One region of the Chitinimonas sp. JJ19 genome, then DNA from elsewhere that is predicted to be linked to it. Evidence: predicted binding sites of a transcription regulator. Region 1 holds the regulator's gene; the other holds the start of a gene.
The links. Region 1 encodes sigma-54, which starts transcription at its own class of promoters, with help from an activator protein. Its sites were predicted from a motif close to CTGGCACGCTTCATGCTT; they were not measured.

Region 1 (15,766 bases):
ATGAACCCCTTCTGGGCGTCGGAGCCGTCGCCGAAGATGGTATCCATATGGATGCCGTCTTCCATGTAGAACAGGGTGCCGGCTTCGCCGACGGCGGCTTCGCCTGGGTCCAGTTCCACTTCCACAAACTGCATATCGTCACCGAACAGCTGGTAATCGATCTCGTCCATTGCCATTGCTTTTCTCCTAGTGAGGCGGTGCAAAAGAGGTTTGTTTCCTGTACCTGGCGTACCAGGTGCAGGAGGGCTACTCGCCCCAGCGCTGCATCAGCGCGTGGGGGACATTGATTTGATCCAGTATGCGTGCCACCACGAAGTCCACCAGTTGGCCTATGGATTGCGGATGGTGGTAGAAGCCTGGATTGGGGGGCAGGATGCAGACGTTCATGCGGGCCAGCTTGAGCATGTTTTCCAGGTGCAGGGCCGAATAGGGGGTCTCGCGCGGCACGATGACCAGCTTGCGGTTTTCCTTGATGGCGACGTCGGCAGCGCGTTCTATCAGGTTGTCACTCATGCCGGCTGCGATGGCTGCCAAGGTGCCCATGGTGCAGGGACAGATCACCATGGCATCGGCGGGGTTGGAACCCGAGGCGACCGGTGCAAACCATTCTTCGCGGCCGAACACCCGCAACTGGCTGTCGGCCACGCTGTGACGTTGGCGCAGCATGGTTTCGACTTCCTTGGCGCGCGATGGCCAGGTTTCGTCCAGCTCTTGCTTGATGACGATCTGGGCGGCTTGGGAGTACAGCAGGTAGACATGTACACCGGCGGCCAGCAGGCATTCGAGTAGGCGCAGGCCGTAGGGCATGCCGGAGGCGCCGGTCAGCGCCAGGGTGACGGTGCGGGGCTTGCTCATGTGGGGCTGGACTCCCTGTGCCGCACCAGCACTTGGCGTTCCTGCGCAAAATGGGCTGCCAGCTTTTCGGCCAGCCAGACCGAGCGGTGCTGGCCGCCGGTACAGCCTATGCCGACGGTGACATAGCTGCGGTTGTCGCGATCAAATGCGGGCAGCCAGTTTTCCAGATAGCGCAGGACATCGGCGTACATGGCCTGGGGGGCGGCCTCGGCCTCCAGAAACTGGATGACGGGTTGATCGAGCCCGGTGAGGGGGCGCAGGCTGGGGTCGTAGTAAGGATTGGGCAGGCAGCGGGCGTCGAACACGAAGTCTGCATCCAGCGGCAGGCCATGCTTGAAGCCGAACGACTGGAAGATAAGGGTGAGGCGGGACTGGTCCAGCGCCAGGAATTGTTTGACCCAGGCCCGCAGGGCGTTGGCGCTCAGCTCGCTGGTATCGACCCGGTGCGACAGATCGGCCACGCTGGCCAGGATCTCGCGCTCCAGGCTGATGCATTCCGCCACGGTGTAGTCGGTATGCAGGGTGGAGAGCGGGTGCTTGCGGCGGGTTTCGGAAAAGCGTTTGAGCAGCGATTCGGTCTTGGCTTCGAGGAACAATACCCGTACGTCCAGGCCCTGGCTCTTGAGGTCTGCCACGCAGTCGGGCAGGGCGGGCAGGCTTTGGGCGCCGCGTATGTCCACGCTGATGCCGACCCGCTGATGGCCTTCGCCTTGCAGCAGGCGCACGGTCTGCGGCAGCAGGGTGGCGGGCAGGTTGTCTATGCAGTAGTAGCCCAGGTCTTCCAGCAGTTTGAGCGCGACGCTCTTGCCGGAGCCGGACAGGCCCGATATCAGTACGATCTGCAGCACGGTGGCCATGGCCGCTTATTCTCCTGATTCCATGAAACGTTGGTGCCGCTCGATGAACTCACGGGTGGAGTCGATGCCACGCAGTTGCAGGATGTAGTTGCGTACGGCGGCCTCGACCAGCACGGCGAGGTTGCGGCCGGCGGCGACGGGCAGTACGACCTTGCGTATGGCCACATCCAGCACGGCCTGGGTGGCGGCCTGCATCTGCAGCCTATCCAGCGGGGTGATGGATTCGGCCTGCTTGGTCAGGTGGATGATGAGCTTGAGGTTCTTGCGCGGGCGAACGGCGGTTTCACCGAAGATGGTGCGGATATTGAGCACGCCCAGGCCGCGTACTTCGAGGAAGTCGCGCAGCAGGGGCGGGCAGCGGCCTTCCAGGGTGTCGGGGGCGATGCGGTAGAGCTCCACCACGTCGTCGGCAACCAGGCCGTGGCCGCGCGAGATCAGTTCCAGCGCTAGTTCGCTCTTGCCCATGGCGCTTTCACCGGTAATCAGCACACCGACCTCCAGCACGTCGAGGAACACGCCATGCAGGTTGGTGGAGACGGCCAGCGCTTTGGCCAGATAGAAGCGCAGCACGTCCATCAGGTAGGGCGATTGTTCGGGCGAGGTCAGTAGCGGGACATGGGCGCGTTCGCAGGCTTCGCGCAGCATATCGGGCGCTGGCTGGCCGTTGGCGATGATCATGGCCGCCATATCGGTGCTGAACAGGTGGTCCAACGACTTTTTCAGGGCGGTGGCCTCTACCTGCTGCAGGTAGGCGATTTCGGCCAGGCCCAATACCTGAATGCGGTTGGGGTGGACGAAATTGAGGTGACCGACCAGGGCGTGGGCCGGCTTCTGGTTATCGGCCTCGTTGGACAGCAGATTGTTGGCGCCACTCTGGCCAGCCAGCCAGGTCAGGCGCAGTTTCTCTGCGTTGTCGATGAACAGCTGGCGGACGGTGATTTGGGGCATGGTTCCGTTTCTGTATCAGGCCTGATAGCGACGGTGCCGGGGGCGGGCCGGGGCTGGCTGCCCCGGTGGCTTAGGCTTGCCAGTGGGTGAGCAGTTGGTGCACGTCTTCCGGTGTGGTGGCCTGGCTCAGCGCTTCGCGGATTTTTTTGTCACTGAACAGCTGTGCCAGTTCCGACAGGATCTGCAAATGCAGGTCGGTTGCCTGTTCGGGCACCATCAGTACGAAGGCGAGGTTGACTGGCTTGCCGTCTGGCGCCTCGAAGGGGATGGCTTGCTTGAGGCGCACAAACACCCCTACGGCCTCCTTCAGGCCCTTGATGCGGCCGTGCGGTATGGCGACACCCTGGCCCAGCCCGGTCGAGCCCAGCTTTTCGCGGGCGAACAGGGCGTCGAAGATGGCTGCGCGGGCGATGCCGTGGCTGTTCTCGAACAAGAGGCCGGCCTGTTCGAACAGGCGCTTCTTGCTGGTCAAGTCCAGATCGAGAAAGACGTTGGTCAATGGCAGGAGTGAGGCGATCAGGGCCATGGTTGTGCAATGCTGGAATAGGCCGCCATTGTACGCCGGTGGGCGGCCAGGACAAGGCGTGAAAGTCGGCTTGTGCTGGGGGTGTGGTGCCAGTGTGGCATGGTCTGCAGCAGAATGGAAAACGGGAACGGTGTCCCTGTACCGTTCCCGTTCCCTCTCGTCACTTGCGCTTTACTGCTACGGCGCCGTCAGGCGGCTGCCTGATCGTGGCTTTCCGGTTCTACGTGATGCTTCATGGCATCGGTGTGGCGGTCTCCATATCGCTTTTCTTTGTGCTTTAACACTTGCCGATCCAGCTTGTCGGCCACCAGGTCTATGGCGGCGTACATATCGGGCTCGGTGGCTTCCACATGGATATCCTTGCCGCGCAGATGCACATTCACTTCTATCTTCTGCTGCAGCTTGTCGACGCTGAGGGTGACGCCCATGTCGATCACATGATCGAAGTGGCGGGTGACCCTCTCCAGCTTGGTCTGCACGTATTCGCGGATGGCTGGGGTTACGTCGAGGTGGTGCCCACTGATGGTCAGGTTCATACGACTCTCCTTGTGTTAAGGACGCCGCCTAGCTGCGGGGCGGCTACAGGGACTTTCGTTGGTTCACGGGAGGGATCTGCAAGGCTTCACGGTACTTTGCGACGGTACGGCGGGCAACATTGATGCCCTGCTTGCCGAGCACTTCGGCCAGCGTACTGTCACTCAGTGGTTTCTTGGGGTCTTCGTTCTGTATCAGTTGTTTGAGAAGGGCTTTGATGGCGATGGCCGAGCATTCGCCGCCCGAGTCGGTATCTACATGGCTGCCGAAGAAATACTTGAACTCATAGATGCCACGCGGCGTGAGCATGTATTTCTGGGTAGTCACCCGAGAGATGGTCGATTCGTGCAGGTCCAGCTCCTCCGCAATATCGCGCAGCACCAGGGGGCGCATGGCGACTTCGCCGTGTTCGAAAAATCGCTGCTGCTTTTCGACGATGGCCTGTGCTACGCGGAGTATGGTGTCGAAGCGTTGCTGGACGTTCTTGATCAGCCACTTGGCTTCCTGCAGCTGGCCGGACAGGCCTGTGCCGTTTTCACGATGTTGCCGCAGGATGTTGGCGTACAACTGGTTGACCTTGAGTTTGGGCATCGCAGCTTCGTTCAGCTGGACCGTCCAGCCGTTGCGAAGCTTCTTCACCACCACGTCTGCTACCACGTAGCGGGTGTCAGTCTCGCCGAACACTGCTCCGGGCCGTGGGTTCAGTCGCTGTACCAGCAACTGCGCGGCTCGCAGGGCGGTGTCGTCGCATTTCAGCGTTTTCTTAAGCTTACTGTAGTCCTTGTTAGCCAATAAATCGAGGTGCTCGGCCACAATCTCAAGTGCCAATCCGCTGGCCGGTTCGTGCTGCATCAACTGCTGTAATTGCAACTTCAGGCAGTCCTTGAGATCGACTGCGCCCACGCCACAAGGTTCCAGCTGGCGTATCAATTGCAGGCTGACCTGCAGTTCTTCCAGCTCGATTTCCAGTTCGTCGCGCAGGGATTCGGGGATCAACTCAAAGATTTCGACCAACGGTAGGCCCAGGTAGCCATCGTCGTCCAGCGCGTCGATGACCAGGTTGGCCACGGCATGGTCGCGCTGGCTCAGGGGCAACAGGCCCAGCTGGGCCAGCAGGTGCTCGCGCAGGGTGCTGATGCGTGCGACGTTGGCCTGGGGGTCGAACTCGTCATCGTCTTCGCGCTGGCGCCCGCCGCCGCTTTCGTTCCAGTAGCTGTCGCCCAGCGCGCCATCCATGTCGAAATCGGGTTCGGCGGTATCGGTACTGGGGGCCTCGTCGAGCGAGGGGGGCGGCTCGGTCACCTCCACCGGGCTGCCGTCCTCGCGTACCGGGTGGATTTCCGGCTCGTTGTCGTCCTCGCGCTCCAGCATGGGGTTGTCCTGCAGGAAGCGTTCTATCTCCTGGTTCAGGTCAAGCGTGGAGAGCTGCAGCAACTTGATGGATTGCTGTAGCTGCGGCGTAAGCGTGAGTGACTGGGAGAGCTTGAGTTGGAGGGATTGTTTCATGCTGACACGGTAACAGGCTAAAGCCTGAAATGCTCACCTAGGTAAACCCGGCGGACATTGTCGTTATAGACGATCTCTTCGGCGCTCCCCGAGGCCAGGACGCTGCCTTCGTTGATGATATAGGCGCGATCGCAGATGCCCAGCGTCTCCCGCACATTGTGGTCGGTAATCAGTACACCGATCTTGCGCTCCTTGAGGAAGCGGATGATCTTCTGGATATCCATCACGGCGATGGGGTCTACCCCGGCAAAGGGCTCGTCCAGCAGGATAAAGCGAGGGTTGGCAGCCAGAGCGCGGGCAATCTCGCAGCGGCGGCGTTCGCCACCCGATAGCGAGAGGGCGCTGCTGTCGCGCAGGTGGGCAATGTTCAACTCGCGCAGCAGTCTGTCCAGCCGGCGTTCTATCGTTTCGCTGTTGGTGACATGCAGCTCCAGTATGGCGCGCACATTCTCCGCCACGGTCATGCGGCGGAAGATGGAGGCTTCCTGCGGCAAGTAGCCCAGCCCCAGGCGGGAGCGCTGATGCATGGGCAGGTGGGTGATCTCGGCGTCATCCAGGAAGATCTTGCCGCCGTTGAGAGCGACCATGCCGACTATCATGTAGAAGCTGGTGGTCTTGCCGGCGCCATTGGGGCCGAGAAGGCCGACAACCTCGCCGGCATCCACGTGCAGCGAGACATCGCGGACCACCGTGCGGGATTTGTAGCGCTTTTGCAGGTGCTGGGCGGACAGGCGTGCGGTCATGGCTTAGCTTGGCTCTCGGGCTTTTTCTTGGGCTGTATCACCAGCTTTACCCGGCCATCGGTGCCGGGTGTGGCGCTGGCATTGCCTTCGGCCCGGAAGATCTCGGTCACGCTGTTGTAGACGATATGGCTGCCGCTCAGCTCATCCTGGCCGCGCTTGAGCCAGGCGTTGCCGGTCAGCTTGACGTCGCCGGTCTTGCTGTCGTAGTCGAGCTTGTCGGAGCGGGCATCCAGCCAGACTTCCTGGCCTTCCATCTTTTGCTTGAACTTGACGGGGCGGCCGCTGGCCTGGACGGTTTGTTCGCCGTCGGCCTGTTCGGTGATCACGGCCTGGTCGGCGTCCAGTGACAGGGTGCCCTGTACCAGCCTGACGCCGCCTTCCAAGACGGAGCGACCGGTTTTCTGATCCTGGCTGACGCGGCCGGCATCGACATTGATGGGTTTGCCGCTGTCGGCCTTCTCGGCCAGGGCCAGGGGGGCCAGCAGGGTCAGGGCGCTGGTCAGCAGCAGCTTAGCGTTGAGGCGGGGCATAGTAGAGGCTCACATTGGAACGCAGGTTCAGGCGTGTGTTCGGGTGGTCGTAGTCAAAGCCGGTGCTGCGCATGCGGTTGCCGCCGCTCACCATGTCGGCGGGGGCGTCCGAGCTGGCCAGGCCACGGGTGATGTCCAGCTGCAGGCGGCTGCTCTTGAGTGTCATCGCGTCGACGCCGGCTGCTGCAGTGCGGTGCATGCGTACATCCTGCTCGAAGAAAACCCGGTCGCCGCCTTCGGTGATGCGGGCTTTTTCGGCATTGATGGTGAGCGTAGGCTCGCCGGGCAGGGTGCGTACCAACAGGGCATCTGCAAACTCGGAGTGATCATCATGCGGATAATGCCGCATGCCGCTGGCGGTCAACTGGTAGAGCGGCTTGCCATCGGGGCCGTAGCCGGTGGCCACAAAGCGGTTGATGGTCAGGTCGGGGTCGCGGCTGCCGGCGGGGGGCGAGAAGTAGGGCAGGTTGGTGGCGCGGTCCAGCAGCAGTGCCATGCCGGCCAGGAGGCCGAGCAGTAGCAGGGGGAAGGCGCGGGCCGCGCGGTCGGGCAGCATGCTCACTTTAGATAGGGCGCCAGTTGTGCGTCCAGGGTGCCCTGGGCTTGCATGATGATTTCGCAGGCTTCCCGCACGGCGCCGTTGCCGCCACGCGCGCCGGTGACGTAGTGGGCGTGCTGGCGCACCAGGGTGGGGGAGTCGGGTACGGCGACGGCGAAGGCCACGCGGCGCATGACGGGCAGGTCGATGACATCGTCGCCCATATAGCCGCAATCGGCCATGCTGAAGCCGGTGTCGCTCAGCAGTTGCTCAAATGCGGCTAGCTTGTCGTGCGCGCCCTGGATCAGGTGATCGATGCCCAGGTTGCGGGCACGGTGCTCTACCAGGCGGGAGTTGCGACCGGTGATGATGGCCAGCGCCACGCCGGACTGCCGCAGCATCTTGAGGCCGTGGCCATCGAGCGAGTTGAAGGCTTTCAGTTCTTCGCCGCTGTCGGTGTAGTAGAGGCTGCCGTCGGTCATGACGCCATCGACGTCGAATATCATCAGTCTTACGTTATGTGCGCGTTCCAGCACCGTATTTTCCTTGTCTGCCTGATCGCCCTGAGGCGCTGGCGTGCTATCCGATATTTAAAGGTATAGGGCTTACACCACGCCGGCGCGCAACAGATCGTGCATGCGCAGGGCGCCCACCAGTTTGCCTTCATCCAGTACCAGGACCACATAGACCTTGGCCTGCTCCATCAACTGCACGGCTTCGGCCGCCAGCTTGTGGGCGGCGATGGTCTTGGGGTTGCGGGTCATGAGCTGGGCAATGTCCACGGCCTTGAGGTCCAGCTCCCTATCCATGGCGCGACGCAGGTCGCCATCGGTGAAGATGCCCTGCAGCGTGCCGTGGTCGTCGACCACGGCGGTCATGCCCAGGCCTTTGCGGGTAATCTCGAACAGGGCGTCGCGCACGCTGGCGGTTTGCTTGACCACGGGCAGTTCGTCGCCCTGGCGCATGACATCATGCACATGCACCAGCAGGCGCCGGCCCAGGCTGCCGCCGGGGTGGGAGAGGGCAAAGTCGTCGCGACCAAAGCCCCGTGCTTCCAGCAGGCAGACGGCCAGGGCGTCGCCCAGGGCCAGTGCGGCGGTGGTGCTGGCTGTTGGGGCGAGGTTGAGCGGGCAGGCTTCTTTCTCGACCCGGGCGTTCAGGTGGATGTCGGCGGCCTGGCCCAGGGTGGAGTCGGGATTGCCTGTCATGGCAATCATCCGGGCACCCTTGCGCTTGATGGCAGGCAGCAGGGTGACCAGTTCATCGCTCTCGCCGGAGTTGGACAGGGCCAGCACGATATCGTCGGCGGTGATCATGCCCAGGTCGCCATGGGCGGCCTCGGCCGGGTGCATGAAGAAGGCGGGTGTGCCGGTGGAGGCCAGGGTGGCTGCCAGCTTGCGGCCGACATGGCCAGACTTGCCCATGCCCGCCACCACGACACGGCCCTGGCAGCCCAGCATCAGCTGGTGGGCTGCAATAAAGCTGTCGTCCAGCCGCCCGGCCACGGCCTGTATGGCCTGCGCTTCGATATTCAGCACGTCGCGGGCCAAGGCCAGCAACTCGGCTGCGTTGGGGGTGTGTTGGGTCGTCATAAGGCGGCAGTATAAGGGATGCCAAGGGAACGTCAGTATTCCTGTTTGGTTCCCGTCCCGGGCGTAATGTCGCGTGTGGGCGGGCGAAAGCCTGCTGTATTCGTATAATTCCACCGTTGACCGCCACTGATCGCCTTTATGCACCATGCGCTTGAGACTGTTCTGCTACTCCTGGCTGCCGCTGTGGCGGTGGTCACGCTCTGCCGCCGTTTCCAGCTGCCGGCCATGCTGGGCTATCTGCTGGTGGGTATCGCCATCGGCCCGCATGCGCTGGGCTTGATAGGCAGCTCTACCGAGGTGGCCGAGCTGGCCGAGTTTGGCGTGGTGTTCCTGATGTTCAGCCTGGGGCTGGAGTTCAGCCTGGCCAAGCTGACGGCCATGCGTACCCTGGTGTTTGGGCTGGGTTCGGCCCAGGTGGTCAGCTGCATGGCGCTGGTGATGGGGGCGGCATTGCTGTTTGGCCTGCCGTGGCAGGCGGGCCTGGCGCTGGGTGGCGCCCTGGCCATGTCGTCTACTGCCATCGTCAGCAAGATGCTGGCCGAGCGGGTGGAGATCAATGCCATACATGGGCAGCACGCTATCGGGATTTTGCTGTTCCAGGATCTGGCGGTGGTGCCGCTGCTGATCATGATTCCGGCCCTGGGCCGGGCGGGTGGCGACCCGTGGCTGGTGCTGGGGCTGGCCTTGATCAAGATTGTCCTGACCTTGGTGATACTGCTGTACTTTGGCCCCAAGCTGTTGCGGCCGTTGTTTCATCTGGTGGCCAAGGGGCGCTCTACCGAGCTGTTCGTGCTGAATGTGCTGCTGGTGACGCTGGGCATCTCTTACGCCACTTCACTGGCGGGTTTGAGTCTGGCCCTTGGGGCGTTTCTGGCGGGGATGTTGATTGCCGAAACCGAGTACCGCCACCAGGTGGAGGAGGATATCCGGCCGTTCCGCGATTTGTTGCTGGGGCTGTTCTTTATTACCGTGGGCATGCGGCTGGACCTGATGGCGGTCTGGCGCGAGCTGCTGACGGTGCTGCTGGTGTTTGCGTTTCTGCTGGTGGGCAAGGCGGCCATCATTGCCGGCCTGACCCGCTGGTTCGGCCGCAGCCCCGGCACGGCGGTGCGTACCGGTATTGCCCTGGCACAGGGTGGGGAGTTCGGCTTTGTGCTGCTGGCGCTGGCGGCCGGTTCGGGCATCCTGCCGCCGGTGGCCGAGCAGGTGGCGCTGGCGGCGATCCTGCTGTCTATGCTGGCTGCGCCCTTTCTCATCCAGCAGACCGAGACTATCGTGCGCCGCTTTATTGCGTCGGACTGGATGCTGCAAGCCATGCGGCTGACACAGCTGGCGGCCAAAACCATGGCGACCTCGGACCATGTGATCCTTTGCGGCTACGGCCGTAGTGGGCAGGCGCTGGCCCGGCTGCTGCAGCAGGAGCAAATAGATATCTATGCCTTGGACCTGGACCCTGAGCGGGTGAAGGAGGCGGCGGCCGCCGGCGAGAATGTGTCGTTTGGCGACGCCACCCGGCGCGAGGTGCTGATGTCGGCGGGCCTGACCCGCGCCCGTGCCTTGATCGTGACCTATGACCACACCCCCTCGGCGCTGAAGATATTGCATGTGGTGCGGGAGGAGCGGCCTGATCTGCCGGTGATTGTGCGTACCTGGGATGATGCCGATATCGAACGGCTGCGCGCAGCCGGGGCGGACGAGGTGGTGGCAGAGATCATGGAGGGCAGCCTGATGCTGGCCTCGCACGCGATGATGCTGCTGGGCGTGCCCTTGAACCGGGTACTACGCCGCATACGCGACGCACGGGAGGCGCGTTACAGCCTGTTCAAGGGTTTCTTCCGTGGTGCGACCGACGATAGCCTGGAGGAGCAGGCTCAGCCCAGATTACACTCGGTGGCGCTGGACACCCAGGCTGCGGCGGTGGGCAAGCCCTTGGCCGACCTGGATCTGGCCGAGATGGGGGTGCTGGTGAAGACCCTACGTCGTGGTGGGCGCCGTATTGATGAGCCGGGCAGCGAGGAAGTGTTGATGGCCGGCGATGTGGTAGTGCTGCTGGCGGGGCCGGAGATGCTGAGCCGGGCGGAGCGGCGCTTGTTGAGCGGGGAATGAAAAAAGCCCGCCGGGTGGCGGGCTGGGTGTGTCTTGCTAGCGTCAGGCGATCTGGCGGCAGACTGTGTAGACGCTGTCTTCCGAATAGGGGACGGTGGGCTGGGCGCCAGGCGCGGTGTTGGCGCCAGCTGCGCTGATTGTGGCGCGGAAGGAGCCGCGATTGGGCGTGCCATCATCCAGTTGTACATCCAGGGCTGCGGCAGCCTTACCAGGTACGCGCGACATGCACAGCGACAGGCCCTGTATGCCGACGACGGCATTAGAGATGCCGGTAAGACCGCCAAAGGCGTTACGAGGCAGCGAATCGATGGCAGTGGCGGCAGGGTCGCCACTGATCAAGCCAGCAGCACGCATTTGGCGCCAGAAGATTTCGTTCTCGCCAGCGCCAGTGAAGGTCTGGGCATTGGTGGAGGCGACGATGCCGTTGCCGTCGCCCTCAGGTATGCCGACCCAGTTGGCACCACGCGTGGTGATGGCGGCTGCGCCAGCACTATCGTCACCCGGCATGGCACGGAAGCGGTCGCGGTAGGCGTTGAGGGCGGCGGCGGTGCCATTGAAGTCGTTGACGGCATTCTTGACCTTGCCGTTTTCTATCATCTCCTGGCCTTTGAGCACACCGCCCAGCAGCAGGCCGATGATGACGAGGACGATGGCAATTTCGATCAGGGTGAAACCCTGCTGTTTGCGCGCGATGGAATTCATGGGGGCAATCTCCTGCTGTAGGGAATTTCGCTCGAAGGCGAGCTGAGCAAACACTAAGCAATGCATGTGCCAATATCTATAGTCCAGCTTGAGCCGCTTGTCAGCTTGCTGTTGGCATATTAACACTTGCTGATGTTGTGATTTCAACAGCCCCTGTCGGCATATCGTCGGAGCCTGAATGTCGTTTGATTGGTTGTCTGTGCTGTCGCGCAAACTGCTGGCGCCTGAGGTGCGCTTGCGCTGGTTGCCCCTGCTGCTAGTGTGGCTGCTATTTTTGGCGGCCTGGCTGCCGCAGGGGCATGCGGCCTTGCGTCTGCTGTTGCTGGCGCAGCTGGGCCTGTTGCTGCTGTGGCAACCGGTCTATGCGCCCCAGCGTGCCGTCAGTGGTCGGGGGCTGGTGGGGATGGGGGCGGCGGCGCTGGCCTTGGCACTGTTCGCAGGCCCAGCCTTGCTGTTGGGTTGGATAGCACTGGTGGCGGCGCTGGTGGGTGGGCGGGCAGCGGGTATGCAAGAACCTGGCTTGCGCCGGCTGCATCTGGGCCTGGCCTTGTTGGCGCTGCTCTTGCTCTGGCTGCAGCTATTGCCGGCCGCGCTGCTGCAGGCGCCGCCCTGGCCACGAGTGGTGTCCTATTTGTTGCCAGCGGGCCTGCTGCTGTTGGCCGTGTGGCCCATACCGGCGGCCGAGCCACCGCAGGCGCAAGCGCTGGATTTTCTCTACAGCCTGTTGCTGCTCTTGCTGACCCTGCTGGTCTCGCTGGGCACTGCGGCCTTGGTGCGTGGCTGGCAGTACCCGTATGTGGCTGCCTTGGCCACCATGCTGGTGGCGACCGGTGGGCTGCTGGCAGCCTTGGCCCTATTGTGGAATCCGCTGGGTGGCTTTGCCGGTATAGGGGCCTTGTTCTCGGCCCAGCTATTCCAGTTGGGCGCCCCTTTTGAGCTGTGGTCGGCACAGGTGACGGCGCACTATGGCCGAGAGACGGATGCTGAGGCATTTCTGCAGGCAGCATTGCGGGCATTGCTGATGCTGCCCTGGGTGGCGGGCGGGCATTGGCGCGGGCCGGGCGGGGAGGGGGAGTTTGGTGTTAGGCGTGGGGCGGGTATCTCGCTGACGGCGGGAGGTTTGCAACTAATGCTGAATACGCGGGGGGCGATTACCACGGCGCACAGGTTGCAACTGCAACTGGCAGTGCGTCTGCTGGAGCAGCTCTACCTGGCCAAACAGCGCGAGGCCAGGCTGGCGGAGCATGTTTATATAGAGGCGGTGTACGAGACGGGCGCGCGCCTGACCCACGACATCAAAAATCTGCTGCAGGCCTTGCAGGGCTTGATCGGTGCGGCCCAGGTCAGCAGTGACCCCCATAGACTGGCTAGCCTGTACGCCAGGCAGTTGCCGGAGATAGGGCGGCGGCTGGCGGTAACGCTGGGGAAGTTGAGTGCGCCGACGGGGGGCGACTTCGGGCACCAGACTACGCTGCCCGCAGCTGTTTGGTGGCAGGGCGTTGCCATACGCTATGCCGATGCCGGAATCGCGCTTCACCCTTTGCCTTTGGAGAGTCCGCCGGTGTCGGCCGAGTTATACGACTGCGTAATAGACAACCTATTGCAGAATGCCTTGAACAAGCGTGCTGTCGCCGACACGCTGGTGATCAGCGCCGGGTTGGATGAGCGCGGCAGCCTTTGGGTGGAGGATGATGGTGAGCCTGTGCCGGCATCGCTGGTAGCCAAGTTGCTGCAGGCGCCAGTGGAGTCTGCTTCTGGCTTTGGCTTGGGTTTGTATCAGGCGGCGCGGATGGCGGTGGCGCATGGGGCGCGCCTGAATCTTGCCGAGAACCGGCCAGGGTGCGTGCGCTTCTTCCTCATCCCTGACGGGCAGCCGTCTGGCGAGCGGGAGGAAGGTGACGCTCACGAATCTGGCGGGTGCTAAGGCAATTGCCCGGCGGTGACTAGCCTGTTGTAAAGGAGAGGGGCCGATAGCCATACCATCTGGTCGTCGAAGGGCCCGCCAGGCAGGGTGGTGTCCTGGCTTTGACGGTTATGCCAGACAAATACGGCATCGTTGTTGGGGCTATTCGGGTTGGGGTTGGCGGCTTCATCGGGGCCGGTTCCGCCGGAGACTGCATTGGCGCCGGGGGTGTAGATGATGGCCGGAAGGGCCTCCGCGATCGCTGTGGGAGCCGGCGCGATGGCGCAGTTGGTAGGGGTGACGCCGACGGCGGTGCTGCAGACGTTGAGATTGGGGTTCAGGCCAGCGAATCCCGTGGCACTGCGCACGATACTGCGCATTCCTCCCGGTGCGGTAAAGGTATAGGTGTTGGTAGTAATATCGAATTGTGTTGCAACGGCGTATCTCAATCGGTGGGCCGGCAGATTGCTTGATCCATCAGTGGCATAGCCGCTGCCATCGGTATTGGAAATGCCTAGCGCAACAGCTGGCAGGAAGCCGTTGAAAGGGTTGGTGCAGCGGCCATGGATCGGCAGGATGGTCGTAGCTGCGCCGCAACCGCCGACTGCATTGCTGCAAAAGGACTCCTGGCCGTTGCTGGTGGCGGAGGCGGGGCAGGGGAGCCGGCCATTGGCAATGGCAAACCCGAGCAGGGCTTCTCTGGCCTCTTCCAGTGTGTCATCTGTGGCGCGCGTTCGCTGCTGCTCTAGTTGCGTAGGCAGGCTCATCATGAAGCCACCCAGCACCAGGGCGACAATCACCATGACGGTGGCTACTTCGGCCAGCGTGAAGCCTTGGTGCCTGGTCGGTGCGGGTAGGGCCTTCATGGGCATGTCCTGATGCTCGTACTAATTTCGGTGCGTGAGTTTTGCCACTCTAGCCTGTATAGCGTGTATTGATAGGTGGCAGGTGGTGCGGCTGGTAGAGGGGCTGGGCAGGTGCCGAAGCTGAGCTCAACCTCGGTGTCGCTAATTTGAATGTACCTGATGTTAGCGTACATATTGCTACTGCCATTCAGCCATGGCGCAGTTGCTGTGAGTGCGCAGCCTGGGCCATACGGCAGGAGTGCGCCGGGGCTGCTGCAGTTTCCGAAATCTGCGGCGGGGGCTGGGTATTCGCCGTTGGTGATGGCGTGGCTGTCGAGATCATTGGCTATCCAGCGTGCGAGCCGGTCGGTGATATCTTTCTTGCTGATGGCGATGGGGTGGTCGTTGAATGTGCTTGTCGCGCTGGCAGCAATCAAGACACCGTTATTGCTGGCGTTGTTGAGTGGTGCCGTGCAGTCTGTTGTTGCCCCTGCAATACCTTCCAGATAGAAATTGACATTGTCATTGGGGTTGCTGGCGTTCCGATTGACTTGGCTGGCAAGCGCTTGTCCTGGCGCGATGATCACTAGGGCAAGCTCATCAATAGATGGGCTGTTGCCATTACAAAGCCTTAACCAGTGGCGATTGTCGATGTCAAACAAGGGATATCCGGAGGAGGCATACCACAAAGGGCTGGTTGGCTCTCTGGCGGGGGTTAGCCCGTAGGTCGCATAGTCCAAGCGTCTGGTTTGCCAATTGTCGGGTGTTATCAGTGCAGCTGGCAGGCGACCGTCTGAGCCTAACTGGCTTACGATGATGCCCATCAGCACTTCCTTAGCTTCAGCAAGCTCCTTTGTCGTTTCTGTCTGCGGCAGTGGCAGGCCGGGTTGGCTAGCTAATTTGCTGACCAGCAGGCTCAACATCCCCATCGCAACCAGTAAAAAGAAAATAAGCAGGGCATTTCCCCGCTGTTTGCGTGGTGGGCAGGCCTTGGGGTTTGCTTGGTTTTGCATGATGAAGCTCCTAAGCAATGTTGATGCCTAACAACCACTTAGCGAATTTGTGAGATTTTTTTGCAGGAAGTGTTTGACAGGGGGCTAAAGCACCACCATAATGCGCCGCTCATTCAGGAGGGGTTCCCGAGCGGTCAAAGGGATCAGACTGTAAATCTGACGGCTCTGCCTTCGAAGGTTCGAATCCTTCCCCCTCCACCAGAATTCAGAAGTAGGTAGCGTCGCGGTGTGAAGTGCTCCGCGTGGCAAGTGGGTTTAGAGGTCTTGTCGAGCGGGTGTAGCTCAATGGTAGAGCAGAAGCCTTCCAAGCTTACGACGAGGGTTCGATTCCCTTCACCCGCTCCATCTGTTTTGTGTGGAATGCCCATGTAGCTCAGGGGTAGAGCACTCCCTTGGTAAGGGAGAGGTCGGCAGTTCGAATCTGCCCATGGGCACCATCGCTTGATACGTTTCTATTCGCAATCAAGGACTCCAAAATGGCAAAAGAGAAATTCGAGCGGACTAAGCCGCACGTAAACGTTGGCACTATCGGTCACGTTGACCACGGCAAGACCACGCTGACCGCCGC
Region 2 (15,766 bases), on a different contig from region 1:
CGATGCCGTCATACTGACCCATGCCCACCTCGACCACAGCGGCTACCTGCCGCTATTGGTACGCGAAGGCTATCGCGGCCCGGTGTACTGCACTTCGGCCACGCGGGAGCTCTGTGAAGTGCTATTGCCCGATAGCGGTCGCCTGCAGGAGGAAGAAGCAGGCTATGCCAATCGCCACCATTCTTCCCGACATGATCCTGCCCTGCCGCTCTATGACGAATCGGACGCCCAGCGCTGCCTCAAGCAACTCCACCCCTGCCCCTACGGCAAGGATATTGCGCTCAACCCTAAGCTAAAACTGCATTTCCGGCCGGCCGGGCATATCCTGGGCGCCGCGACCGTCGAACTGACATCCAGCACGGGTCGCATTGTGTTCTCGGGAGACCTGGGCCGCCCCGCCGATCTGGTGATGAAGCCCCCAGCGACCGTCGGCCAGGCCGACTGGCTGCTAGTGGAATCCACCTACGGCAACCGCAGCCACGAGCAGGAAGACCCTCGCGTACAGCTGGGCGAAATCATTCGCCGCACCGTCGCTCAGGCTGGCGTGGTGTTGATCCCCACCTTTGCCGTGGGCCGCGCCCAGAATCTGATGTACCTGCTGCACCTGCTGCGCGAATCGGGCGAGATACCCCAGGTGCCGGTATTCCTGAACAGCCCCATGGCGGTCGATGCGACCGAGATTTTCCTCCGCCACCAGGGTGAACACCGGCTCACCCAGGCACAGTGCGCAGCCATGTGCCGCAACGTCACCGTGGTCTCCTCCCCTGAAGAATCCAAGGCGCTTAACCGACGTCACGGCCCCATGATCATCCTAGCGGCCAGCGGTATGGCGACCGGTGGCCGGGTACTGCACCATATCAAGGCCTTCGCACCCGATGCGCGCAACACCATCGTGTTTTCCGGCTTCCAGGCTGGCGGAACACGCGGCGCCGCCATGCTGGGCGGCGCCAGCCATGTCCGCATCTTTGGCGAGGACATCCCGATCCGAGCCAGTGTCGAAAACGTGCCCAACTTCTCGGCCCACGCCGATGCCGATGAAATACTGGCTTGGCTGCGAGGCTTTCTGACGCCCCCCAAGCAAACCTTCATCGTCCATGGCGAGCCGGATGCCGCCGATGCCCTGCGCAAGCGCATCGCGACTGAGCTGAACTGGAATGTCTGCGTCCCCGACTACCTGCAAAGCATCAAGCTCGAAGCATGATCAACCCGCTACCCCTACTTCGCTTTCGGCCGCTGGGTATCGACACTGCGCACGAATACGTGGTCTACATGAATGCCGGCTGTCATATCTGCCGCTCCGAAGGGTTTGCTGCGCAGGCCAGGCTGGTGGTCAGCGCCAATGGCCGCAGCATCATCGCCACGCTCAATACGGTCAAAGGTAACCTGCTGGGTATAGACGAAGCCTCACTGAGCCTATCGGCCCAACGAGCACTCCATCTGCACGATCACGATAATCTTGCCTTCTCCCATGTCCCGGTGCTGCAGTCCGAGAGTTATCTGCGTGCCAAGATTTACGGCCAGCGGCTGTCAGCAGCCGAACTCAGCGCCATCATCAACGATACTGTTGCGGGCCGTTTATCCGATCTGCACCTGGCAGCCTTCGTATCTGCTTGCGCGGGTGAGCGGCTGGACATCGATGAGACCGTTGCGCTTACCCGCGCCATGGTCGCTGCCGGCGCCACCCTGGATTGGGGCACCCATCCCATCGTCGACAAACACTGCGTTGGCGGCCTGCCAGGCAACCGTACCACCCCCATCGTGGTCGCCATCGTCTCGGCCTGCGGCCTGACCATGCCCAAGACATCGTCGCGCGCCATCACCTCGCCCGCCGGCACGGCCGATACCATGGAAGTATTGGCGCCCGTCAATCTGGACCTTGCCGGCATACGGCGGGTGGTTGGCAAAACAGGGGGCTGTGTAGTCTGGGGTGGCGCCATGCAGTTAAGCCCTGCCGACGATATCCTGATACAGGTGGAAAGACCGCTGGACCTCGACAGCGACGGCCAGTTGGTGGCCTCCATCCTCTCCAAGAAGCTCGCCGCCGGATCGGATCAGGTGCTGATCGATATCCCGGTCGGCCCTACTGCCAAGGTCAGGACGCTGGAGACGGCCACCCGGCTGCAGGCGCGATTGCTTGCGGTAGGCACGCAGCTAGGTATCCATGTACAGGTGATGATCACCGACGGCCGGCAGCCCATAGGCCGTGGTGTCGGCCCAGCCCTGGAAGCACGCGATGTGCTGCAGGTGCTGCAGAATGCCCCCCAGGCCCCTGCCGACTTGCGCGAGCGTGCCCTGCTGCTGGCCGCCAGGCTGCTGGATATGGGCGCCGCCGCCCTGCCGGGGCAAGGCATGGCGCTAGCCACGGCCACCCTGGATAACGGCAACGCCTGGCGGCAATTCCAGGCTATCTGCGAGGCCCAAGGCGGCATGCGGCAAGTCCCCCAGGCCCCCCTGACCCAGCCTGTGCTGGCCGTACAAGCCGGTCAGGTGCAAGACATAGACAGCCGTACCCTGGCCCGCATTGCCAAGCTGGCGGGTGCACCACAATCGAAAGCCGCAGGGCTGGATCTGCATGTCAGGCTGGGCGATACCGTCATGGCCGGCCAGCCACTCTTCACCATCCATGCCGAGGCCCCGGGTGAACTACGCTACGCCCAGGCCTACGCGGCCGACCAAACCAGCGTCATCACCCTGGACACCCGCCATGGTCAAGCCCAATCAAACTGATATCGTCCTGCTGACCTTGCCTGGCAACGAAGCCCAAGGCGAGACACTGGCAGCGCTGTTGGCCTGCCCCACGGCCCCTGTACTGCTGCATAGCTTCCCCGATGGCGAAACGCTGGTCACCGTACCCGAGGGCTTGCAGGATCGCTGCGTGATACTGGTATGCACGCTGGATCACCCCGACAGCAAGCTGGCCCCGCTGCTGTTCGCCGCCGATGCCGCTCGTGACCTGGGCGCCCGCAAGGTGGGCCTGGTTGCGCCATATCTGGCTTACATGCGGCAGGACATCCGCTTTGCCCCCGGCCAGGCCATCAGCTCGCGTACCTTCGCCAGCGTGCTGTCGCGGCATATCGATTTCCTGGCCACGGTCGACCCCCATCTGCATCGCAACCACGCCCTCGACCCGTTGTTCCAGCTACCCTGTGCCGCCGTGGCGGCTGCACCTGCCATCGCAGACTGGATTGCCCAGGCCGTCACCAAGCCCTTGCTGATCGGCCCCGATAGCGAAAGTGAACAGTGGATCGCAGCAGTCGCCCAACGGCTGGGGGCACCTTATCTGGTATTGGAGAAAACCCGCCGAGGCGATCGTGACGTCAGCGTCTCGGAAATCGATGCCGGCGCCTGGGCACAGCACACGCCCGTCCTGCTGGACGATATCCTCTCCACTGCCCGCACCATGATTGCGGCCGTGCAGCGCCTGCGCGAAGCCGGACTGGCCGCCCCCATCTGCATCGCCGTCCACCCCATACTCAGCGGCGATGCACTGCCAGCCCTCATGGCGGCAGGCGCCGCCAGGGTAGTCAGCTGCAACACCATCAGCCACAGTAGCAACGCCATTGATGTCATGCCGCTGATTGCAGCAGCACTCCCGCAGTATTGCCTGCCACAGGCCTGAACCCTCCGGCCTGCATGGCATAGGCTGCCGACATCACCTCAGCCACATCACCTAGGTGCAAGACCGGCCATGACTGGCCATATCAGTGTCACCAGCCTCATCTTGGTGCAAGGGTGGGGCATGCACAGCACACACCCATCAAACGAGAAAATACAAACCATTGATTTTGTTTAAATAAACTCAAATCCACCAGTCGGCATAAGCCTTGCTTTATATTCTTCCCACCCTGGAAGAAAGCCCATGAACAAAGCACTGCGGCTGGTACTGGTAGACGATACGGAGCGCGAGCTGGGTGCGCTGCGCGACGCATTGCTGGCTGCGGGCTTCGAGGTCATTGCCGAAGTCGACAGCGCCTTTGCCCTGGCCGATGTGGTAGCCAGACTGGAACCCGATGCAGTCATCGTCGATACCGACTCCCCCAGTCGCGATGTGCTGGAACATATCGCCGTCATGCACCAGGATGCCCCCCGGCCTATCGTCATGTTCACCGACGATGGTTCGGAGGCCCGCATCAAGGAGGCCATACGTGCAGGCGTGACGGCCTATGTGGTGGACGGGCTGTCACCGGCCCGACTGAGGCCGGTGCTGGACGTGGCCATTGCCCGCTTCGATGAAGAACGCAAACTGCGCAATGAGCTGGCCGATACCCGACAGCAATTGCTAGATCGCAAGATCATAGACCGTGCCAAGGGCCTCTTGATGAAACGCCGCAACATCGATGAGGATGCCGCCTACCAGCTGCTGCGCAAGACCGCCATGACCCGTGGGCAGAAGCTTGCCGAGGTCGCCAGGCAGTTGGTGGAAGCGACCGAACTGCTGGGTTAGCCTGTCGGTCGGGCAGCCTGGGCTGCGCGGTAGCCACCCAGGCTTACGGCGCGTACAGTATCTTCACGCTCGCATCGGCCTCGGCCCGGTCCAGATACCCCACCATATGGGGATTCGCCGCCAACAGGCGCTTGAGCTCGGCAGTACTGGCAACCTGCTGGGGTGCTACGCCCTTACCGGTGAAGTTCAGTCGTGCCCAATGGCTTTTCAGTTGTGCTTCACTCTTGTTCAGCACCTTGTCCAGAAAATCCTGCCGCACCGGCCCAGCCCCCAGCATCAACGGCACGATGACACCACCACCGGGGAACTCCTTCAAACGCAGGTAATAGATATCCTGCACCTGCTGCCGGCTAAACGACACGGCAGGGCTCTTGCTGCCAGCCACCAGCACCGGCTCTGCCTGGGCCGCCAGCACCCCTATGGCGCATAAGACGATGGAACCGAGATGACGATGCATGCGGGTCATGGTCGGCTCTCGCTCAGAAGATAAAGTCGAGGTTGGCGGTGTAGGTATTCACCTTGCCATCGAACTGGGACTGCGGCCCCATGCGAAACTCGACCTTGTTGCTGCTGCCCCAGAAGCGGTTCTTGATCTTGTATTGATCCCATTGCAGCTTGAGCGCCATATTGCTGCTGAAATCCCAGCGCAACCCCAGTGCCAGTTGATCGCGGTGGTACTGACCTGTCACATTGGTGGCATTGGCTGCAGCCAGCGCACTCAGCAGCGCCATTTGGCCCGGCGTTGCCTGCGGCGGCGGGGTTAGCCTCAGGTCAACCGGTTCGGCTATCGGCTTGAGACTGCCCAAAACAATATAAGGGGTAAAGTCGCCTATGCGCCTAGCACCCAGCAGATACCATCCGCCCGATCCGCTCAAGATCGCAGAATCAGATTTGCGGCTTACCCATTCCCCTTGCACGACATGAGTGTCATCGTCCCAGCTGAAACCCACACTGACCATCTTGTTGACTACATCCGTCAACTTGAAGCGCTCGCGATACACCTGGTTGCAATTGCTGCACAGGCCCAATTGCTGGGCATCACGCACCAGGCCCAGAAACTGGTCCACGCTATTGCCGGCAAAAGGCTTCAGCCCGCCCTTGGGCCGGGAATAACCCAAGCGCAGCAACAAGGGGCCGGATGTCCACTTGGCGGAGAGCCCGGCCTGCTTCGGCACTTCAATCTCGCCTAGCGAGACATCCACCCGGGTTTTGCCGAAATAGCCCTCTATACCCAGCACGCCCTCACCAAAGTGGCGCTCCCACTGCCCGGTTACGCCATCGTTGAAGGTAATGGAGTTATTGGAATAGACCTGTCCCGGTGGCTGCGCACTGATCTGCGCGTAGTAGAGGTCGTTGTAGTCCGACATCAGGAAAACCGGTGCCAACGCCCTACCGAGCTTGATATTGATCTCGCTGCTGGGCTCCCAGCCCAGATAAGCCCACTGCACCCTGGGCCGGTGGCTGCTGTTGACCTCCTTCTTCGAGATCAACTGAAAACCCGCGTTGAATGGTCCCGCCGGCCGTAGCTTGAGCTGCACGGCAAACAGGCTGTCGGCATCGAAGCGGGTCTCGTTGCGCGCCCCGGTGCTGGAGCGTATGTCAGAGCGCACGGTGGCATAGGGATCATCCGCGTGATAGACGCCCACGGTGCCAAAGCCATCAAGCTTCACCCAGTCGGGCAAGGCCTCCGCCCTAACCTGCATTGCCATTGCGTTGCATAGCGCAAGCGCTACCAGACCCCAGCGTCCCATCATGCCCTCTCTACCTTGCACCCCACAGACCAGGGGTGAGATATATGCGTCATACCTCGACGCCATCTATGTGGGATAGGTAAGGAGCGCCGGATAGGCAAGCCACATATTGCAACGGCCAAGGGTTTTGAGGCGGAATCTGGCAGACCCTACCTGGCAAGGCAAGGAACCCAGCGGGCCGACCCAACCGCTCGCGACACGGTGCGAGGTTAGGGAGCTGGCGCCTACAGCAGCACACGCACACCTTCACCGCGCATGGCCAATGAGCGTACCTCGGCCAGCTTGGCCAGTTGCATAACCAGGCTGAACACCGAACGGCTGCTTTCCAGTTCGATGCATACGTCCATATAGCCACGGCCCTTGGGCATTTCGGCGGCCACGCGGCGCACCGAGTAGCCACGGTGGCGCACCACGCGCAACACGCGCTCCAGTGCATCGCTATTGTTATCCAGGTTCAAGGTCAGTTGCTGTGCCATCTCGATTACTCCTGCTGGGACTGGGGATAGGGTCTGAAATGACGAAGCCCCCGATCTTTCGATTCGGGGGCTTCGTCTGGATTCTTTGTCGTTCGGGTTCTGGCTCAGCTTCCCGATCGCGCAAACACCAGCGCGCCCCACGATGTAATCATCATGGTGCGTTTCATGGTAGTGGTCAGCGCGTTAAGCACAGGGAACATGGGCTGTTGCAATGCAAAATGGATTCGACACCCCCACTCTAACTGCAGCCGCAAGCAGTGGCAAGCATCTTGTTTCGCCATCAAGGTAGGTGCCTCAACCGGATTGGTGCACCGCGCCAATCTGCCTGCTGCGTCATGGTGCATGGCGCAATCGGCGACACTGTGCCTTTACGCCCAACAGCCGAGTGGCAACACTTGGACAGCAAGCCAAGACACAAAAAATTACTGTTTTATATCATGCACATACACATTGAAAGTCGGGCGGCAACTGGCGACCGATACCCGCTGGCACACTTGCTGCATAGCAATAGGCGTTACCCGGTTCAATGTCGAACCGGATCACTCCAGATTCGTTGGGGAGTCTGACTGGGAGCCCAAGCTTGCATGCAAGCGGATAGCTCCGGGCCGCGCAGCCTTGCTGCCGGCCCAAGGACAACGGCGTCCTTTGACCGGTTTTACCGGTCGAGGCACGCCGTTTTTTTTGCGCCCGCGTTTTGACCAAGGAAGCAGCATGGACCAACCCGCAAACAACAGCACACCGTCCGCCAGCCGCCGCGATTTCATGAAGACACTCAGCCTCGCCGGTGCCGGCTCTATCCTCTCTGTCGTGCCGCCCCAGGTGCGCGCCGCAGCCAATAGCCAGACCGGTAAACCGGAGAAAACCGAAGTCAGGATAGGCTTCATACCGCTCACCGACTGCGCCTCCGTGGTCATGGCCGCCGTGCTGGGCTTCGACAAGAAATATGGCATCAAGATAATACCCAGCAAGGAAGCCAGTTGGGCCGGTGTGCGCGACAAGCTGGTGAACGGCGAACTGGACGCCGCCCATGTGCTGTACGGCCTGATCTATGGCGTACAACTGGGCATAGGCGGCCCCAGGAAGGACATGAATGTCCTGATGACGCTGAACAACAATGGCCAGGCCATTACCTTGTCCAACCAGCTCAAGGACAAGGGTGTGAAAGACGGCGCCAGCCTGGCGCGTCTGGTCAAGGCCGAACCCCGTGAATACACCTTTGCCCAGACCTTCCCCACGGGCACCCACGCCATGTGGCTGTACTACTGGCTGGCCAGCCAGGGCATAGACCCGCTCAAGGACGTCAAGACCATCGTAGTGCCACCACCGCAGATGGTAGCCAATATGCGAGTAGGCAATATGGACGGTTTCTGCGTGGGCGAACCCTGGAACAACCGGGCTCTGGCCGATGGCATAGGCTACACCGCCGCCACCACCCAGGACATCTGGACCGACCACCCTGAGAAGGTACTGGGGACCACCGCCGACTTCGTCACCCAGTACCCCAATACCGCCCGGGCACTGGTCATGGCAGTGCTCGATGCCTCACGCTGGATAGACACCATGGCCAATCGCCAGCGGGTTGCCGAGACCATAGCCGACAAGAGCTATGTCAACTGCCCGGTCGACATCATCGACCAGCGGCTGGAAGGCAAGTACGACAACGGCCTGGGGCGCAAGTGGCAGGATCCGAACTACATGAAGTTCTTCAACGACGGCAAGGTCAACTTCCCCTACCTGTCGGACGGCATGTGGTTCCTGACCCAGCATCGCCGCTGGGGCCTACTTAAGACCGACCCCGACTATCTGGCCGTGGCCAAAGCAGTCAACCGCATCGATGTCTACAGCGATGCCGCCCGGGCACTGGGCATCGCCGTTCCCAAGGAAGCCCTGCGCAGCACCAAGCTGATAGACGGCACCGTTTGGGACGGCAAGCACCCAGCCGCCTACGCCGCCAGTTTCAAGATTCGCGCCTGAGGAGCCCAGCATGCCGACCCAAGCACTGACCACCCCCCTTGCCGAAGACCCACCCAGGCGCAAGCCACGCCGGCCAGCGGCGCCACGGCTGCAAACCCTGGACGGCCTCCCCCCCGGCCCCAGCCGTTTCAATCGCAGCCTGCACTGGCTGGCCTTCCATGGCCTGCCACCCCTGCTGGGGCTGGCGCTGTTCATGCTGGGATGGCAGCTGCTGTCACTGCACAACGCCAGCCTGCCTGGCCCAGCCACTACCTGGGCAGCCGCAGCAGAGCTGTTCGCCGACCCCTTCTACGACAACGGCCCCAACGATCAAGGCATAGGCTGGAACATCCTGCATTCGCTGGCCCGCGTCGGCATCGGCTTCGGCCTTGCCGCACTGGTGGGGATACCCGCCGGCTTCATCATTGGTCGCTTTGCCTTTATCGGCCGCATGGCAGCCCCCATCATCAGCCTGCTCAGGCCAGTCTCACCGCTGGCTTGGCTACCCATAGGCCTGCTGGTGTTCAAGGCCGCCGGGCCGGCCTCCATCTGGGTCATCTTTATCTCCAGCATCTGGCCCATGGTGCTCAACACAGCAGCAGGCGTAGCTCAGATACCGCAGGACTACCTCAATGTCGCCCGCGTGCTCAAGCTGCCTGAGTCAAAGGTATTCACCCGCATCCTTTTCCCGGCCGTACTGCCACACATGATTACCGGCATACGCCTGGCCATAGGCGTGGCCTGGCTGGTCATCGTCGCCGCCGAAATGCTGACAGGCGGCGTCGGCCTGGGCTTTTGGGTATGGGATGAATGGAACAACCTCAATGTCGCCCACATCCTGATTGCCATCTTCGTGGTCGGCATCGTCGGCTTGCTGCTGGAGCAGGCCCTGGTGCTGCTCGCACGGCGATTCGAGTACTAAGACAACAAGAAGCAGGCATGGAGCAAGACTGGGCGGGAGCGCTGGCCGCGTCACCGGGACGGCCGGTTGGCGCTCCCCAACCCTGTGGGCCTGTTTGGTGCGGCTAACCCGTGGGCGCTCACCTAGTTGTATCCCCCGCACTCGCTGGCGCGCCTCATCAACTGAATGGGCCGCAGTTTTTCAACGGCCTGTTAAGTGCCCGACAGACCTTCCACCCAGAATCAGGAGCCACACATGGACAAATTCGTACAACTGCAAGATGTCAGCATGGCTTTCGATACCCGCCAGGGGCGCTTTGTGGCCCTGCGCAATGTCAATCTGGATATACGCGAAGGAGAGTTCCTTGCGCTGATAGGCCATTCAGGCTGCGGCAAATCCACCGTCCTCAATCTGGTCGCTGGCCTGCTGCAGCCCTCGGCCGGGGTGCTACTGTGCCATAACCGCGAAATCGCCGGCCCAGGCCCTGATCGCGGCGTGGTGTTCCAGAACCATTCGCTGCTGCCCTGGCTGAGCTGCTACGGCAACGTCTACCTGGCGGTGGAGCGGGTATTTGGCGGCAGGGAGAACCGCAGCACACTCAAGCAGCGCACCCACGACGCGCTGGCCATGGTCGGCCTTACCCATGCCACCCACAAACGCCCACACGAGATATCCGGCGGCATGAAGCAGCGCGTAGGCATCGCTCGGGCATTGGCCATGCAGCCCAAAGTGTTGCTGTTGGACGAGCCCTTCGGCGCCCTCGATGCCCTCACCCGCGCCCACCTGCAGGACGAACTGTTGCGCATCGTCGCCCAGACCCGCACCACCACCCTGATGGTGACGCATGATGTGGACGAAGCCGTCCTGCTGTCCGACCGCATCGTGATGATGACCAATGGCCCCGCTGCCACCGTGGGCGAAATACTCGCCATAGACCTGCCCCGCCCGCGCGAACGCCTGGCGCTGGCCAGCGACCCGGCTTATCACGCTGCCCGCAATGTCGTGATGGATTTTCTGTACCGGCGAGAGATACGGCAGGCCGCATAGTCGCCTGCATTGCTGGGCAGGCCACGGGCCAAGCCGACAAGCACGGCCCAACGCCCCCGCGCACCTGCATAGTGCATACCGCTTGCCGCACCGCACAAAATTCATGCGCCGCTCCGGCCACTCCAATCAAAAAACAACCCAAGCCATTGATTAATATAAAAACAAGGCAATGGCACGGCATTTGCTGATAGCGATCTGCCTGTAATAAGCAGCACCCATCGTTGCAACGGCGCAGCGGTGGACGGAGCCCCCAAGGCCCCAGAGGCAGACAACGGTTCAAGGTCGAACCTACAGATTTCGGACAAAGGCGTCCCCGCACCCTATCGGTCATGCAAGACCGATACGGCAGCGAGGACGCCTTTTTTGCGTTCTAGGCCCGCGTAGCGTTCGGGCACAGGGGAGTAGCAAATGGACAAAGGTTTCTGGAAAGCAGGCCATACGCCCACACTGGTATCGGCCTTCCTGTATTTCGATCTCAGCTTCATGGTCTGGGTGCTGTTGGGGCCACTGGCGGTCTATATCGCCCGCGATCTGGGCCTCAGCCCCTCGCAGAAGGGCCTGATGGTGGCGACGCCATTGCTGGCGGGCGCCTTGCTGCGGCTGCTGATGGGCGTGCTGGTCGATCACCTCAAGCCTCGCCTGGCTGGCGCCTTGGGCCAGGTGATCGTGATGGCTGCCCTGCTGGTGGCCTGGCTGGCCGGCGTGCACAGCTTTTCACAGGTCATGGTGCTGGGGGTGTTCCTGGGCGTGGCAGGCGCTTCCTTCGCAGTGGCGCTACCGCTGGCATCGCGCTGGTATCCACCGCACTACCAGGGTACGGCCATGGGCATAGCCGGCGCCGGCAACTCGGGTACGGCCATCGCCGCCCTGTTTGCCCCCAGCCTGGCCAAGGCCTTTGGCTGGAATGCCGTGTTTGGGCTGGTGCTGATTCCCCTGCTGCTGGTATTCGTGCTGTATCTCGCCATGGCCAAGGACAGCCCCAACTGCCCACCCGCCAAGAAGCTGTCCGAATATCTGGGCGTACTACGCGACCGTGATGCCTGGTGGTTCATGTTCTTCTATTGCGTCACATTCGGCGGCTTCTCTGGCCTGGCCTCCTCGCTCACCGTCTACTTCAACGACCAATACGGGCTGGAGCCGGTGCAGGCGGGTTTCTATACCGCCATGTGCGTGTTCGCCGGCTCGCTGATGCGCCCCATAGGCGGTACGGTCGCAGACAAGGTGGGCGGTATCCGTTCGCTGCTGGTGATGTATACCCTGGCCGCAGCCTGCCTCTACCTGGTGTCTCGCGATCTGCCACATGCCTGGATGGCGTTGATGGCGCTGGTGGCCGGCATGCTGTGGCTGGGCATGGGCAACGGTGCCGTGTTCCAGCTGGTGCCGCAGCGCTTCCGCAAGGAGATAGGCGTGATGACCGGCCTGGTGGGCATGGCTGGCGGCATAGGTGGCTTTCTGCTGGCAACGGGCCTGGGGTACTCCAAGCAGTTGACTGGCAGCTATTCGCTGGGCCTGAGCCTGTTTGCTGCGCTGGCCCTGTTTGCCTGGGTGGGCCTGCTGTCGGTCAAACAGCGTTGGCGCACCACCTGGGGTGCCGCCCATATCGCTGGCGCCAAGGTCTGACCCCATGCACGCCTTGCTTGATCTTGCCATCGGCACTGCCAGCCTGGCCGGCAAAAAACCGCGCAACGAGGATGCCCTTGCAGCGGTGGAACCGCCAGCCGACATGGTTGCCACCAAGGGCTGGCTGCTGGCGATAGCCGACGGCATCAGCCATTCGGCCGATGGCAAGCTGGCTGCACAGGCCACCGTGCGCGGCCTGGCTGCCGACTACTACGCCACGCCCGACACCTGGGAACCTGCCCATGCCATGGACCGCATCATCACCGCACAAAACCTGTGGTTGAACGGCCAGGCCCAGCGCGACAAACTAAGCCAGCCGCTGGCCACCACCCTGACGGCGCTGGTACTGCGCGGTCGCCGCTATACCCTGGCCCATGTCGGTGATTGCCGTGCCTACCGCTTGAATGCCGATGGCTTGGTGCAACTGAGTGCAGACCATACCTGGCAGCAGCCTGGCTACCAGCATGTGCTCAAGCGCGCCGTGGGTCTCGATCAACATGTGATGGTGGATTTTTGCGAGGGCGAACTGCAGGCCGGCGACCTGTTTGCCCTGGTGTGCGACGGCGTATGGGAAGCCTTGGGCGATGTCGCCCTGCACCGCCTGCTGGAACTGCACCATGAACCCCAGCGCGCCGCCGACGCGCTGCTGGCTGCCGCCCTGGCGGCCGGTAGCCAGGACAATGTAACGGCCGTCGTGGTGCGGGTCCAGGCCCTGCCGCAAGGCCAACTGCTGGACGAACTGGCCCAGGCCGCCACGCTGCCCATCCCGCCACGCCTGCGGCCGGACCAGTTCATCGCCGGCTTCCAGATAGAGCAATTGCTGGCCGAGAGCCGCGCCAGCCTGGTGTACCGCGCCCGAGATGAACGCGGGCAAAGGGTGGTCATCAAGACCCTGACCGAGCTGGCCGGCAAGGATAACGAACTGGCCCAGGGCCTGCTGACGGAGGGCTGGTTGCTCAGGCGTGCCGCCAGCCAACACCTGCCCGAAGTCATCGACACCACCGACAGCCCCTGGCTGATCCTGGCCATGCGCTGGTATCCCGGCGAAACCCTGGCGGCCCGGTTGGCCCGCAACGAACCCCTCAGCCCACAGGATGCCGTGCGGCTGGGCCTGGCCCTGAGCCGTGCCTTGGGGGCATTGCACCGGCTGGATATCGTCCATCGCGATATCAAGCCCGACAACCTGCACCTGGATCAAGAAGGCCGCTTGCGCCTGCTGGACCTGGGCGTGGCGCAATGCCCCGGCATCACCCCGACCGACAGTGCCACACCGGGCACACCCAGCTATATCGCCCCCGAGCAGTACAGCGGCCACACCGCCAGCCCGGCCAGCGATCTCTACGCCGCAGGCGTCACCTTGTACTACGCCCTCACACGCCGCTACCCCTATGGCGAGATCGAGCCGTTCCAGACACCCAGCTTTGGTGACCCTGTCCCGCCTAGCCGCTACCGGCCTGATCTGCCGCTATGGCTGGAGAGCGTGCTGCTCAAGCTGGTGGCGCGCGAACCGGCACACCGCTTCGAGACGGCAGAAGAGCTGAGGCTGGCACTGGAACTGGGCGAAGCCCGCCCCTTGCGCGTGGCACGGCGTAGCCCGCTGGCCAGCCGCTCACCCGGCCGGCTCTGGATGGCACTGGCGCTGTGCTCGCTGGGCTTCAATCTGCTGCTGTTGTTTGTCCTGCTGGTCGGCACGCCCGACTCCGCCCCCGGCATGCGCCAACAGGCCGCCGGTGCAACTGCCGCCCCTATCCCCTCATCCCCTATGGCAACACCACGGAGCTAAACCATGCAAAAGCTAAAACTCGTCATGATCGGCAATGGCATGGCCGGTGTACGGACCCTGGAAGAGCTGCTGGCACTCACCCCCAGCCGTTACGACATCACGGTCTTTGGCGAAGAGCCGCACCCCAACTACAACCGCATCCTGCTATCGCCCGTGCTGGCCGGCGAGCAGACCGTGCAGGACATCATACTCAACCCACTAGAATGGTATGCCGAACAAGGCATAACCCTGCATCTGGGCAAGAAGGTGGTGAAGATAGACCGCAAGAAACGGGTGGTCTATGCCGCCGACGGCACCGAGGCCGAGTACGACCGGCTACTGATGGCCACCGGCTCCAAGCCCTTTATCCTGCCCGTGCCGGGCAAGGATTTACCCGGCGTGATCAGCTACCGTGACATCCACGACACCGAGCAGATGCTGGCGGCCGCCCGGCAATACCGCCATGCCGTCGTGATAGGCGGTGGCCTGCTGGGGCTGGAAGCGGCCAATGGCCTGATGCTGCAAGGCATGAGCGTCACCGTGGTGCACCTGGGCGAATGGCTGCTGGAGCGCCAGCTCGACAAGGTGGCCGGACAGCTGCTGCAGCAATCGCTGGAGCAGCGCGGCCTGCGCTTTGCGCTGCAAGCCCAGACGGCTGCATTGCTGGCAGGCGAATCGGGCCGGGTAAGCGCCGTGCAGCTCAAGGATGGCACCGAACTGGCAGCCGATTTGGTGGTCATGGCCGTCGGCATACGCCCCAATACCGAACTGGCCGAATCCTGCGGCCTGTACTGCAACCGGGGCATCGTGGTGAACGACACCCTGCAGACCTTCGACCCACGCATCTACGCCGTCGGCGAATGCGTCAACCACCGTGGCATCGCCTATGGCCTGGTGGCGCCGCTATACGAGCAGGCGCGCGTCTGCGCCAACCATCTGGCGGGCTGGGGCTATGGCCGCTATGTAGGTTCGGTGCTGTCGACCAAGCTCAAGGTCACCGGTATCGACCTGTTCTCGGCCGGTGACTTCATGGGTGGCGACGGGCACGAGGAAATCACGCTGTCCGACCCGGTAGGCGGCGTCTACAAAAAGCTGGTACTCAAGGGCGACAAGCTGGTCGGCGCTTGCCTGTATGGCGACACCGCCGATGGCGCCTGGTACTTCCGGCTACTGAAGGATGAACAGCCCATAGGCGAGATACGCGACCACCTGATGTGGGGCGAGAACAATCTCGGCGACACCGGCCATGCCGGCGAGAACAAGGCGGCCGCCATGGCCGACGAAGCCGAAGTCTGTGGCTGCAATGGGGTCAGGAAGATCACCATCGTCAAAGCCATACGCGAGAAAGGCCTCACCACCCTGGACGAGGTCAAGAAGCACACCAAGGCCAGTGGCTCGTGCGGATCCTGCGCCGGCCTGTGCGAGCAGATACTGATGAACGTACTGGGTTCCAGCTTCGATGCCACCCCCAAGACCAAGACGGTATGCGGCTGTACCGACCGCAACCACCAGGAAGTGCGCGATGCCATCCGCGAGCACCATCTGGTCAGCATCCCACAGACTATGCAGTTCCTGGAGTGGCGTACACCCAATGGCTGCGCCACCTGCCGGCCAGCACTCAACTACTACCTGATCGCCACCTGGCCCGGCGAAGCCCGCGACGATCCGCAAAGCCGTTTCATCAACGAGCGGGCGCACGCCAATATCCAGAAGGACGGCACCTATTCGGTCGTGCCCCGGATGTGGGGCGGGGTCACCAATGCCAGCGAGCTGCGCCGCATTGCCGACGTCACCGACAAGTACCGCATCCCG

Region 2: a site for sigma-54 is predicted at 10,742-10,759, ahead of V7714_RS10240 (nitrate/nitrite transporter). Genes of this name have one in related genera too.

Annotation. Positions count from the first base shown of each region.
Region 1 is NZ_JBAMDD010000011.1:138,146-153,911, reverse strand. Features, by position in the region: gene V7714_RS14730 (TIGR00266 family protein) at 1-176, opposite strand, end outside; gene V7714_RS14725 (flavin prenyltransferase UbiX) at 247-855, opposite strand; gene rapZ (RNase adapter RapZ) at 852-1,712, opposite strand; gene hprK (HPr(Ser) kinase/phosphatase) at 1,719-2,660, opposite strand; gene V7714_RS14710 (PTS sugar transporter subunit IIA) at 2,731-3,186, opposite strand; gene hpf (ribosome hibernation-promoting factor, HPF/YfiA family) at 3,375-3,722, opposite strand; gene V7714_RS14700 (RNA polymerase factor sigma-54) at 3,766-5,226, opposite strand; gene lptB (LPS export ABC transporter ATP-binding protein) at 5,244-5,969, opposite strand; gene lptA (lipopolysaccharide transport periplasmic protein LptA) at 5,966-6,499, opposite strand; gene lptC (LPS export ABC transporter periplasmic protein LptC) at 6,480-7,055, opposite strand; gene kdsC (3-deoxy-manno-octulosonate-8-phosphatase KdsC) at 7,058-7,573, opposite strand; gene V7714_RS14675 (KpsF/GutQ family sugar-phosphate isomerase) at 7,643-8,629, opposite strand; gene V7714_RS14670 (monovalent cation:proton antiporter-2 (CPA2) family protein) at 8,768-10,735, shown strand; gene V7714_RS14665 (prepilin-type N-terminal cleavage/methylation domain-containing protein) at 10,778-11,437, opposite strand; gene V7714_RS14660 (sensor histidine kinase) at 11,616-13,361, shown strand; gene V7714_RS14655 (type II secretion system protein) at 13,358-14,206, opposite strand; gene V7714_RS14650 (hypothetical protein) at 14,203-15,198, opposite strand; tRNA gene V7714_RS14645 (tRNA-Tyr) at 15,315-15,399, shown strand; tRNA gene V7714_RS14640 (tRNA-Gly) at 15,470-15,543, shown strand; tRNA gene V7714_RS14635 (tRNA-Thr) at 15,561-15,635, shown strand; gene tuf (elongation factor Tu) at 15,675-15,766, shown strand, end outside.
Region 2 is NZ_JBAMDD010000007.1:8,900-24,665, forward strand. Features, by position in the region: gene V7714_RS10190 (MBL fold metallo-hydrolase) at 1-1,201, shown strand, start outside; gene V7714_RS10195 (thymidine phosphorylase family protein) at 1,198-2,727, shown strand; gene V7714_RS10200 (ribose-phosphate pyrophosphokinase) at 2,705-3,619, shown strand; gene V7714_RS10205 (ANTAR domain-containing response regulator) at 3,860-4,444, shown strand; gene V7714_RS10210 (hypothetical protein) at 4,488-4,910, opposite strand; gene V7714_RS10215 (hypothetical protein) at 4,924-6,153, opposite strand; gene V7714_RS10220 (ACT domain-containing protein) at 6,420-6,671, opposite strand; gene V7714_RS10225 (CmpA/NrtA family ABC transporter substrate-binding protein) at 7,383-8,645, shown strand; gene ntrB (nitrate ABC transporter permease) at 8,656-9,546, shown strand; gene V7714_RS10235 (ABC transporter ATP-binding protein) at 9,781-10,572, shown strand; gene V7714_RS10240 (nitrate/nitrite transporter) at 10,981-12,192, shown strand; gene V7714_RS10245 (bifunctional protein-serine/threonine kinase/phosphatase) at 12,197-13,975, shown strand; gene nirB (nitrite reductase large subunit NirB) at 13,979-15,766, shown strand, end outside.